3 regions of the Streptomyces sp. NPDC059851 genome follow, and region 2 is predicted to be linked to each of the others. Evidence: predicted binding sites of a transcription regulator. Region 2 holds the regulator's gene; each other region holds the start of a gene.
What was found. The regulator HrcA, encoded in region 2, represses chaperone genes, less so after heat shock. The targets are predictions, from matches to a motif close to TTNGCACTCNGNNNNNCNGAGTGCNAA.

Region 1 (3,237 bases), on a different contig from region 2:
CTTGAGGCCGACCTCCTCGGCGATGACGGTGGCACCGGTGAGGGTGGCCATGTCCTGGAGCATCGCCTTGCGGCGGTCACCGAAGCCGGGCGCCTTGACGGCGACCGCGTTGAAGGTGCCGCGGATCTTGTTGACGACGAGGGTGGAGAGGGCCTCGCCCTCGACGTCCTCGGCGATGATCAGCAGCGGCTTGGAGCCACCCGCCTGGATGACCTTCTCCAGCAGCGGCAGCAGGTCCTGGATGGAGGAGATCTTGCCCTGGTGGATCAGGATGTAGGGGTCCTCCAGGACCGCCTCCATGCGCTCCTGGTCCGTGACGAAGTACGGCGACAGGTAGCCCTTGTCGAAGGCCATGCCCTCGGTGAACTCCAGCTCCAGGCCGAAGGCGTTGGACTCCTCGACGGTGATGACACCGTCCTTGCCGACCTTGTCCATCGCCTCGGCGATGAGCTCGCCGACCTGCTGGTCCTGCGCGGAGAGCGCGGCGACGGCGGCGATGTCGGACTTGTCCTCGATCGGACGGGCGGTCGCGAGGAGCTCGGCGGACACGGCCTTGACCGCGGCGTCGATGCCCTTCTTCAGGGCGGCCGGGGAGGCGCCGGCGGCGACGTTGCGCAGACCCTCGCGGACCAGCGCCTGGGCCAGCACGGTGGCGGTGGTGGTGCCGTCACCCGCGATGTCGTTGGTCTTGGTCGCCACCTCCTTCACCAGCTGCGCGCCGAGGTTCTCGTACGGGTCGTCCAGCTCGACCTCGCGGGCGATGGTGACACCGTCGTTGGTGATGGTGGGGGCGCCGAACTTCTTGTCGATGACGACGTTGCGGCCCTTGGGGCCGATCGTCACCTTGACCGTGTCGGCAAGCTTGTTGACGCCGCGCTCGAGGGCGCGACGGGCGTCCTCGTCGAACTTCAGGATCTTCGCCATGGGAGCGGTTCAGCCCTCTCGGAAAACTCGGGTTCAACGACCCGCGCCCCTCGCCGCCCGGCAATCAGCGGGGTGACCAGGGGCGCAGATCAAAGCAGTTCTGGGAGAAGTGAATTACTTCTCGATGATCGCGAGCACGTCGCGAGCCGAGAGGACGAGGTACTCCTCGCCGCTGTACTTCACCTCGGTGCCGCCGTACTTGCTGTACAGCACGATGTCGCCGACGTTGACGTCCAGCGGGAGACGCTGGCCGTCCTCGAAGCGGCCCGGGCCCACGGCGAGGACGACGCCCTCCTGGGGCTTCTCCTTCGCGGTGTCCGGGATGACCAGGCCGGAGGCCGTGGTCTGCTCGGCGTCGAGCGGCTGGACCACGATGCGGTCCTCAAGCGGCTTGATGGCAACCTTGGAGCTGGCGGTCGTCACGATCCGACCTCCCCCTTCGGAGATCTCACGGGGTTAACTGTCTGAGGTGGCGACCAGGTGGATCCGTCGTCGCGGGTGCCGGACCTGCCCGTCGCTGTGTTGGCACTCACCGGGGGTGAGTGCCAGGTGCGAGACTATTCCGGCGATTAGCACTCGGTCAAGCGGAGTGCCAATACGGTCCCCCCGGTTCGCACATCCGGCCACTCCGGCCGCCGAGTCGGCCGGATCCAGACGGTCCCCCTCCCGAACGCTCCGAGCAACCCCGACGACCGCATGATCGTCCTAGACGATATGAAGCTAAAGCGTTCCATTGACGATCAGATCGGACCCATGGCTTCCGCCTCCCCCGTCACCGCCGACGGGCGCGGCGACCCGTGCGGGGGCTGAGGCCGCTGACGGCCGCCGGGGCCCGCCGCCGCACCGAGGCCCTGCTGCTCGCCCTCGTCGTCGGCACCACCGTCCTCGGACACGCGAGCGCCGGCCTGGGCCTGAACGGCGAGCTGCCGGTCGACCTCGCCGGCTTCGCGATCAGCATGAGCCTGCTGGCCCTGGTGGCACACCTGGGCGTGCGCCGGTTCGCCGCGTACGCGGATCCGCTGGTCCTCCCGCTGGCCGTGCTGCTGACCGGGCTCGGGCTGGTGCTGCTGCACCGGCTCGACCAGTCGTACGTCGAGCGGTACGGCGCCGAGGCCAACGCCCCCGGCCAGCTGGTGTGGACGGTGATCGGCGTGGCCGCCTGCCTGCTGGTGGTGGCACTGCTGCGGGACCACCGCCTGCTCCAACGGTTCATCTACCTCACGATGGCCGGGGCGCTGGTGCTGCTGATCGCGCCGGCGTTCTCGCGGGCGGACACGTACGGGGCGAAGCGCTGGATCGTCATCGGCGGCTTCTCCGCGCAGCCGGGCGAGTTCGTGAAGATCATGATCGCGGTCTTCTTCGCGGGCTACCTGGTCGTCCACCGGCATTCCCTCGCCCTGACCGGGCGGCGGTTCCTGGGCCTGCGGCTGCCCCCGATGCGCCAGCTGGGCCCCCTCGTCACCGTCTGGATCCTGTCGCTGCTGGTGCTGGTCTTCGAGCGTGACCTGGGCACCTCGCTGATCTTCTTCGGCGTCTTCGTGGTGATGCTGTACGTCGCCACCGAGCGCACCGGCTGGATCGTGTGCGGCCTGGTCATGGCCGCGGCCGGAGCGTTCGTCGTGGGCTCGACCGAGCCGCACGTGAAGGGGCGCGTGGCCGCGTGGCTGGACCCGCTGTCGTACTACTGGCAGGACCGGCCCCCGGGCGTCACCTCGGACCAGTCGGCGCAGGCCCTCTTCAGCTTCGGCACCGGCGGCATCTCGGGGACGGGGCTCGGCCTCGGGCATCCCGAGCTGATCGTGTTCGCGGGCCGCAGCGACTTCATCCTGACGACGGTGGGCGAGGAGCTCGGCCTCGCCGGGGTCATGGCGGTGCTCCTCCTGTACGGCCTCCTCGTGCAGCGGGGACTGCGGATGGCGCTGGGCGCCCGCGACCCCTTCGGCAAGCTGCTGGCGGTGGGCCTGTCGGCGGCGCTGGCACTGCAGGTGTTCGTGGTGGCGGGCGGTGTGACGGGGCTGATCCCGCTGACCGGCAAGGCGCTGCCGTTCCTGGCGAAGGGCGGCTCGTCCCTCCTCGCCAACTGGATCATGATCGCGCTGCTGCTGCGGATCAGCGACAGCGCGGAGCGGCAGCGGCTGGCGGACCGCCGAGGCCCCGTGGCGACCGTGCTCACGCCGGTGGTGGCGGTCGGGCGGGACTGAGGGGCGCCGGGCGGGGTGGAGGGGGCGCCGGGCCGGCCCGGGGGTGCAGGACGGGGCCTAAGGGTGCAGGGGGGGGCCAGGGTGCGGAAGGGGGGTCGCCGGCCGGCCGCGC
Region 2 (3,237 bases):
AGCCTGCACGATCGGGTACCGGTGGGGACCGCTCAGCGCCAAGGACATGTCCTGCATCGTGCCACGTCCCGCCCACGGCGCCGAATCACTGCGACCGCCCCGTCCGGCCCGCCTTCCCCCGGCGTGCGCCGAGCCCGGCCCGGGGCTCCCCCGGACCGGGCTCGTGCGCGGTGTGCGCGGTGTGCGACGGGTGTTCCCCGAACCGCTCAGCGGCCGTTGAACGCGTCCTTCAGGCGGCTGAAGAGGCCCTGCTGACCCGGCGCGAACTGGCCCATCGGCCGCTCCTCGCCGCGCAGCTTGGCGAGCTGGCGCAGCAGCTCCTCCTGCTGGGCGTCCAGCTTGCCCGGGGTCTGGACCTCGACGTGGACGATCAGGTCGCCGCGGCCGCCGCCGCGCAGGTGCGTCACGCCGCGGCCGTGCAGGGGGATCGACTGGCCGGACTGGGTGCCGGGCCGGATGTCGACCTCCTCCATGCCGTCGAGCGTCTCCAGCGGGCACTTGGTGCCGAGGGCCGCCGCCGTCATGGGGATGGTCACCGTGCAGTGCAGGTCGTCGCCGCGCCGCTGGAAGATCGGGTGCGGAAGCTCGTGGATCTCCACGTACAGGTCGCCGGCGGGGCCGCCGCCGGGGCCGACCTCGCCCTCGCCCGCGAGCTGGATCCGGGTGCCGTTCTCGACGCCCGCCGGGATCTTGACCGTGAGGCTGCGGCGGGAGCGGACCCGGCCGTCGCCCGCGCACTCGGGGCACGGGGTCGGGACGACGGTGCCGAAGCCCTGGCACTGGGGGCAGGGGCGCGAGGTCATGACCTGGCCCAGGAAGGACCGGGTGACCTGCGACACCTCACCGCGGCCACGGCACATGTCACACGTCTGCGCGGAGGTGCCGGGTGCGGCACCCTCGCCGGAGCAGGTGGTGCAGACCACGGCGGTGTCGACCTGGATGTCCTTGGTCGTGCCGAACGCCGCCTCGTCCAGCTCCAGGTCGAGGCGGATCATGGCGTCCTGGCCGCGGCGGGTCCGCGAGCGCGGGCCGCGCTGCGCCGCCTGGCCGAAGAAGGCGTCCATGATGTCGGAGAAGTTGCCGAAGCCGCCCGCACCGAAGCCGCCCGCGCCACCGCCGCCCGAGGAGGACAGCGGGTCGCCGCCGAGGTCGTAGACCTGCTTCTTCTGCGGGTCCGAGAGCACCTCGTACGCGGCGTTGATCTCCTTGAAGCGCTCCTGCGTCTTCGGGTCCGGGTTGACGTCCGGGTGGAGTTCGCGCGCGAGGCGGCGGAAGGCCTTCTTGATCTCGTCCTGCGATGCGTCGCGGCGCACGCCGAGTACGGCGTAGTAGTCCGTGGCCACTTACGACTCCGCCAGGATCTGTCCGACGTAACGTGCCACTGCGCGTACCGCTCCCATCGTTCCGGGGTAGTCCATGCGGGTCGGTCCGACCACGCCGAGTTTGGCGACAGTTTCGCCGCCCGAACCGTAGCCGACCGACACGACGGACGTGGAGTTCAGTCCCTCGTAGGCGTTCTCGTGCCCGATTCGTACAGCCATGCCCGATTCACTGGCCTCGCCGAGTAGCTTGAGGAGCACGACCTGCTCCTCCAGCGCCTCCAGCACCGGCCTGATCGTCAAGGGGAAATCGTGCCCGGAGCGCGTCAGATTGGCGGTGCCGCCGATCATCAGCCGCTCCTCCGCCTCTTCCGCCAGCGTCTCCAGAAGTGTCTGCAGCACGGTCGTGACCGTGACCCGGTCGTCGAGCTCGAAGGCCTCGGGCAGGTCCTGCACGAGCCTCGGCACGTCGGTGAACCTGCGACCCACGACCCTGCTGTTCAGCCGCGCCCGAAGATCGGCCAGCGAGGCCTCGGAGAACGGCGTCTGGCAGTCCACCAGCCGCTGCTCGACCCGGCCGGTGTCGGTGATCAGCACGAGCATCAGGCGCGCGGGCGCCAGCGCGAGCAGTTCGACGTGGCGGACCGTGGAGCGGGTCAGCGAGGGGTACTGCACGATCGCGACCTGGCGGGTCAGCTGCGCGAGCAGCCGCACCGTCCGGCCGATGACGTCGTCGAGGTCGACGGCGCCGTCGAGGAAGTTCTGGATGGCCCGCCGCTCCGGCGTCGAGAGCGGCTTGACGTCCGCCAGCTTGTCGACGAAGAGGCGGTAGCCCTTGTCCGTGGGGATCCGGCCGGCACTGGTGTGCGGCTGGGCGATGTAGCCCTCATCCTCCAGGACGGCCATGTCGTTGCGCACGGTGGCGGGCGAGACGCCGAGCTTGTGGCGCTCGGTCAGCGCCTTGGAGCCCACCGGCTCCTCCGTCCCGACGTAGTCCTGGACGATGGCGCGGAGCACCTCGAGTCTGCGTTCACTGAGCATCGCGCACACCTCCAGCTGTGATGCGGGTCGTCGTGGTCCACTGCTTCTGGCACTCACCTCGTCGGAGTGCCAGAGATCCCCCGGCCAGTGTACGGCCGGGCAGTACGCGGCTAGCAAGGGTGGCCCGCCAGGTAGCGTCGCGGCATGGACCTACGTTGGGAAGACACGAACTGGGAACGTTTGACGCCGCGGACCGGCCGCAAGCGCCTTCCGGTGTGGGATTGCACCGTGGGACTGGTGGTCGGGGACGACTCCGTCCTCATGATCGACCCCGGTTCGAGCGTTCGGGAGGGGGCCGCGCTCAGGGCGGAGGCCGAGCGGCTGACGGGCCGGCGCGTGACCCATCTCGCATTCACGCACGGCCATTTCGATCACGTCCTGGGCGGGGCGGCCTTCTCCGGGGCCGAGGTCTACGGGGCGGTCGGGCTGGACGGCGACCTCGTCTCGGGACGCGAGGAGCTCCGGGACGGCGCGGTGCGCCAGGGCCTGGACGCGGCCGAGGCCGCCGAGGCGACCGACCTGCTGGTGCCGCCGCGGCACCTGGTGTCGGGCGAGTGGACGCTGGACCTGGGCGGTGTGCAGGTGCTGCTGGCCAATGTGGGGCCCGGCCACACCCGCTACGACCTCGCCGTGTTCGTGCCGGGCGAGCGGGAGACGGTGTTCTGCGGGGACCTCGTCGAGGAGTCCGGCGAGCCCCAGGCGGGCAAGGACGCGGTCCCCGCACAGTGGCCGGCGGCCATGGACCGACTGCTGGCCCTGGGCGGGGAGGACGCCCTGTACGTGCCGGGGCACGGGGCGGTGGTCGACGCGGCCTTCGTCCGCGCGCAACGCGACGCACTGGCGGCCAGGTTCGGGGTGTCGGACTCCGGCTCGGGCC
Region 3 (3,237 bases), on a different contig from region 2:
AGGGATGCGGACTGGGCCGAGAAGCTGGAGGTGTACGGCCGCCTGGTGCCCGTCTACCTCGTCGTCGACATGCAGGAGTCGGAGATCACCTGCTTCTCCGACCCCTCACCGCACGGCTACCGCTCCCGGCAGACGGTGCCCTTCGGGAAGCCCCTGACCGTCGCGGAGCCCTTCGGCTTCGAGTTCGACACGGCCGGGTTCCAGTCCGCGTCCTGAAACGCCCGAGGGCGGCACCCCCTCCGGATGGAAGGGGTGCCGCCCTCGGTCGCGAACAGCCGATCAGCGCGGGGCCGATCAGAAGTCCATGTCACCGCCCGGCATGCCGCCCGGAGCGGCGGCGGCCTTCTCCGGCTTGTCGGCGATGACGGCCTCGGTGGTCAGGAACAGCGCGGCGATCGACGCGGCGTTCTGCAGGGCGGAGCGGGTGACCTTCGCCGGGTCGATGATGCCCTCGGCGATCATGTCGACGTACTCGCCGGTCGCGGCGTTCAGGCCGTGGCCCGGGGTCAGGTTGCGCACCTTCTCCACCACGACGCCACCCTCAAGGCCGGCGTTGACGGAGATCTGCTTCAGCGGGGCCTCGAGGGCCAGCTTGACGGCGGCGGCACCGGTGGCCTCGTCGCCCTCCAGCTCCAGCTTCTCGAAGACCGAGGAGGCCTGCAGCAGGGCCACGCCACCACCGGCGACGATGCCCTCCTCGACGGCGGCCTTCGCGTTGCGGACGGCGTCCTCGATGCGGTGCTTGCGCTCCTTGAGCTCCACCTCGGTCGCGGCACCGGCCTTGATGACGGCCACGCCGCCGGCCAGCTTCGCGAGGCGCTCCTGGAGCTTCTCGCGGTCGTAGTCCGAGTCGGAGTTCTCGATCTCGGCGCGGATCTGGTTCACGCGACCGGCGACCTGGTCGCTGTCACCGGCACCGTCGACGATGGTGGTCTCGTCCTTGGTGATGACGACCTTGCGGGCGCGGCCCAGCAGGTCCAGGCCGGCGTTCTCCAGCTTGAGGCCGACCTCCTCGGAGATGACCGTGCCGCCCGTGAGGATGGCGATGTCGCCGAGCATGGCCTTGCGGCGGTCGCCGAAGCCCGGGGCCTTGACGGCGACGGACTTGAAGGTGCCGCGGATCTTGTTGACGACCAGGGTCGACAGGGCCTCGCCCTCGACGTCCTCGGCGATGATCAGCAGCGGCTTGCCGGACTGCATGACCTTCTCCAGCAGCGGAAGGAGGTCCTTCACGTTGCTGACCTTGGAGTTGACGATCAGGATGTACGGGTCGTCGAGGGACGCCTCCATACGCTCCATGTCGGTGGCGAAGTACGCCGAGATGTAGCCCTTGTCGAAGCGCATGCCCTCGGTGAGCTCCAGCTCCAGACCGAAGGTCTGGGACTCCTCGACGGTGATGACGCCTTCCTTGCCGACCTTGTCCATGGCCTCGGCGATCAGCTCGCCGATCTGGGTGTCAGCGGCGGAGATGGAGGCCGTGGAAGCGATCTGCTCCTTGGTCTCGACATCCTTCGCCTGCTCCAGCAGGGCGCCGGAGACGGCCTCGACGGCCTTCTCGATGCCACGCTTGAGGGCCATCGGGTTGGCGCCGGCGGCCACGTTGCGCAGACCCTCGCGGACGAGCGCCTGGGCCAGGACGGTGGCGGTGGTCGTACCGTCGCCCGCGACGTCGTCCGTCTTCTTGGCGACTTCCTTGACCAGCTCGGCGCCGATCTTCTCGTACGGGTCCTCGAGCTCGATCTCCTTGGCGATGGAAACACCATCGTTGGTGATCGTGGGGGCGCCCCACTTCTTCTCAAGGACGACGTTGCGACCCTTGGGGCCAAGGGTGACCTTGACGGCGTCGGCGAGCTGGTTCATGCCGCGCTCGAGACCGCGCCGGGCCTCCTCGTCGAACGCAATGATCTTGGCCATCTGAAGTGGTCCTCCAGGACTGGGGTTCCCCCTGCGCCGGGCAGGCGCGCGGGGAGGGTGGATTGCTCCGGACCGCGCCTGCGCCCGCGACGGACGGCCTGCGTGCCCGGCGGTTCCTTCCCGCCGGACGCTGCGGGCCTCACCGACCCGGTCCCGTGTAGTAGCACTCTCCGCGGGAGAGTGCTAACGCCAATGATTAGCACTCGACCCCCGCGAGTGCAAGCGGCTTCGGACATCCCCGGCCATGCCGCCGGACGCCGCCGCCCGACGCCGACCGCTCCCCGCCCGGGACGCACGAAGGGCCCGCACCCCTCCTCAGGATGCGGACCCTCGTGTACGCGTCGGTGGCCGGTCGCGCCGGTCGCGCGGTCTCAGACGGCGAGCTTGACCATGTCCGCCTGCGGGCCCTTCTGGCCCTGCGAGATCTCGAACTCGACCCGCTGACCCTCTTCAAGGGTGCGGTACCCGTCCATCTGGATGGCGCTGTAGTGGACGAACACATCCGCACCACCGTCGACCGCGATGAAGCCGTAGCCCTTCTCCGCGTTGAACCACTTGACGGTGCCCTGAGCCATGCCTAACTCCCCTATTACTGGCCCTTGCGCGGGACCGCACTTCGCGGTCCCGGGTCAGAACTTGCGCCGGAACGCCTCGACCGCGGCTGAATGTATCTGCACCGGTGCTGTCTGCAACAGGTCAATCCGACGAGAATTCTGGACACACCGAAAGGGCCAAATAGGCCGAAAATTTATCGTATTCCCGGGCAACTCGGACCCGGCATATCGCGCCAAAGCCCCATACCGCACGTGCACATTGACTCAATGTCACCCCTCGCAGGGCCCGTTCATATGCAGCGGGCAAGAACAACGGAGGGGGCTTCCCCAACTCTACCGCGGCCAACCAAGCAGAATTACCCCCTCCGCTTAATGCCGGAGGGGGTAATCCTCGGAGGACGAATCAGCAGCCGCCGGCAACGGCCGGGATGATCGAAACGCCCGCGCCGTCCGGGGTCGCCGCCTGCAGGCCGCCCTCGAAGCGCACGTCGTCGTCGTTGACGTAGACGTTGACGAAGCGGCGCAGCTTGCCCTGGTCGTCCAGGACGCGCGCGGCGATGCCGGGGTGGTTCTGCTCCAGCGACGCGATGACCTCGGCGAGGGTCGCGCCCTCGGCCGGGACCTCGGCCCGGCCGCCGGTGTAGGTGCGCAGGATGGTGGGGATGCGGACGTTGACGCTCATGGCGCTACTGCCTTTCCGGTAGGGCGGGGATGGTCAGGCCAGGCCGGCGGCGCGGAACGCGTCCAGGCTGGGGCGGATGGTGGCGGT

Region 1: a site for HrcA is predicted at 1,494-1,520, ahead of groES (co-chaperone GroES). Genes of this name have one in related genera too.
Region 3: a site for HrcA is predicted at 2,075-2,101, ahead of groL (chaperonin GroEL). Genes of this name have one in related genera too.

Annotation. Positions count from the first base shown of each region.
Region 1 is NZ_JBHWJJ010000031.1:42,478-45,714, reverse strand. It holds gene groL (chaperonin GroEL) at 1-924, opposite strand, end outside; gene groES (co-chaperone GroES) at 1,039-1,347, opposite strand; gene ACFV7Q_RS13920 (FtsW/RodA/SpoVE family cell cycle protein) at 1,722-3,125, shown strand.
Region 2 is NZ_JBHWJJ010000102.1:18,690-21,926, reverse strand. It holds gene ACFV7Q_RS28005 (nitronate monooxygenase) at 1-48, opposite strand, end outside; gene dnaJ (molecular chaperone DnaJ) at 207-1,343, opposite strand; gene hrcA (heat-inducible transcriptional repressor HrcA) at 1,344-2,360, opposite strand; gene ACFV7Q_RS27990 (MBL fold metallo-hydrolase) at 2,505-3,237, shown strand, end outside.
Region 3 is NZ_JBHWJJ010000013.1:91,489-94,725, forward strand. It holds gene ACFV7Q_RS06875 (Uma2 family endonuclease) at 1-216, shown strand, start outside; gene groL (chaperonin GroEL) at 295-1,914, opposite strand; gene ACFV7Q_RS06885 (cold-shock protein) at 2,286-2,489, opposite strand; gene ACFV7Q_RS06890 (MoaD/ThiS family protein) at 2,872-3,150, opposite strand; gene thrC (threonine synthase) at 3,184-3,237, opposite strand, start outside.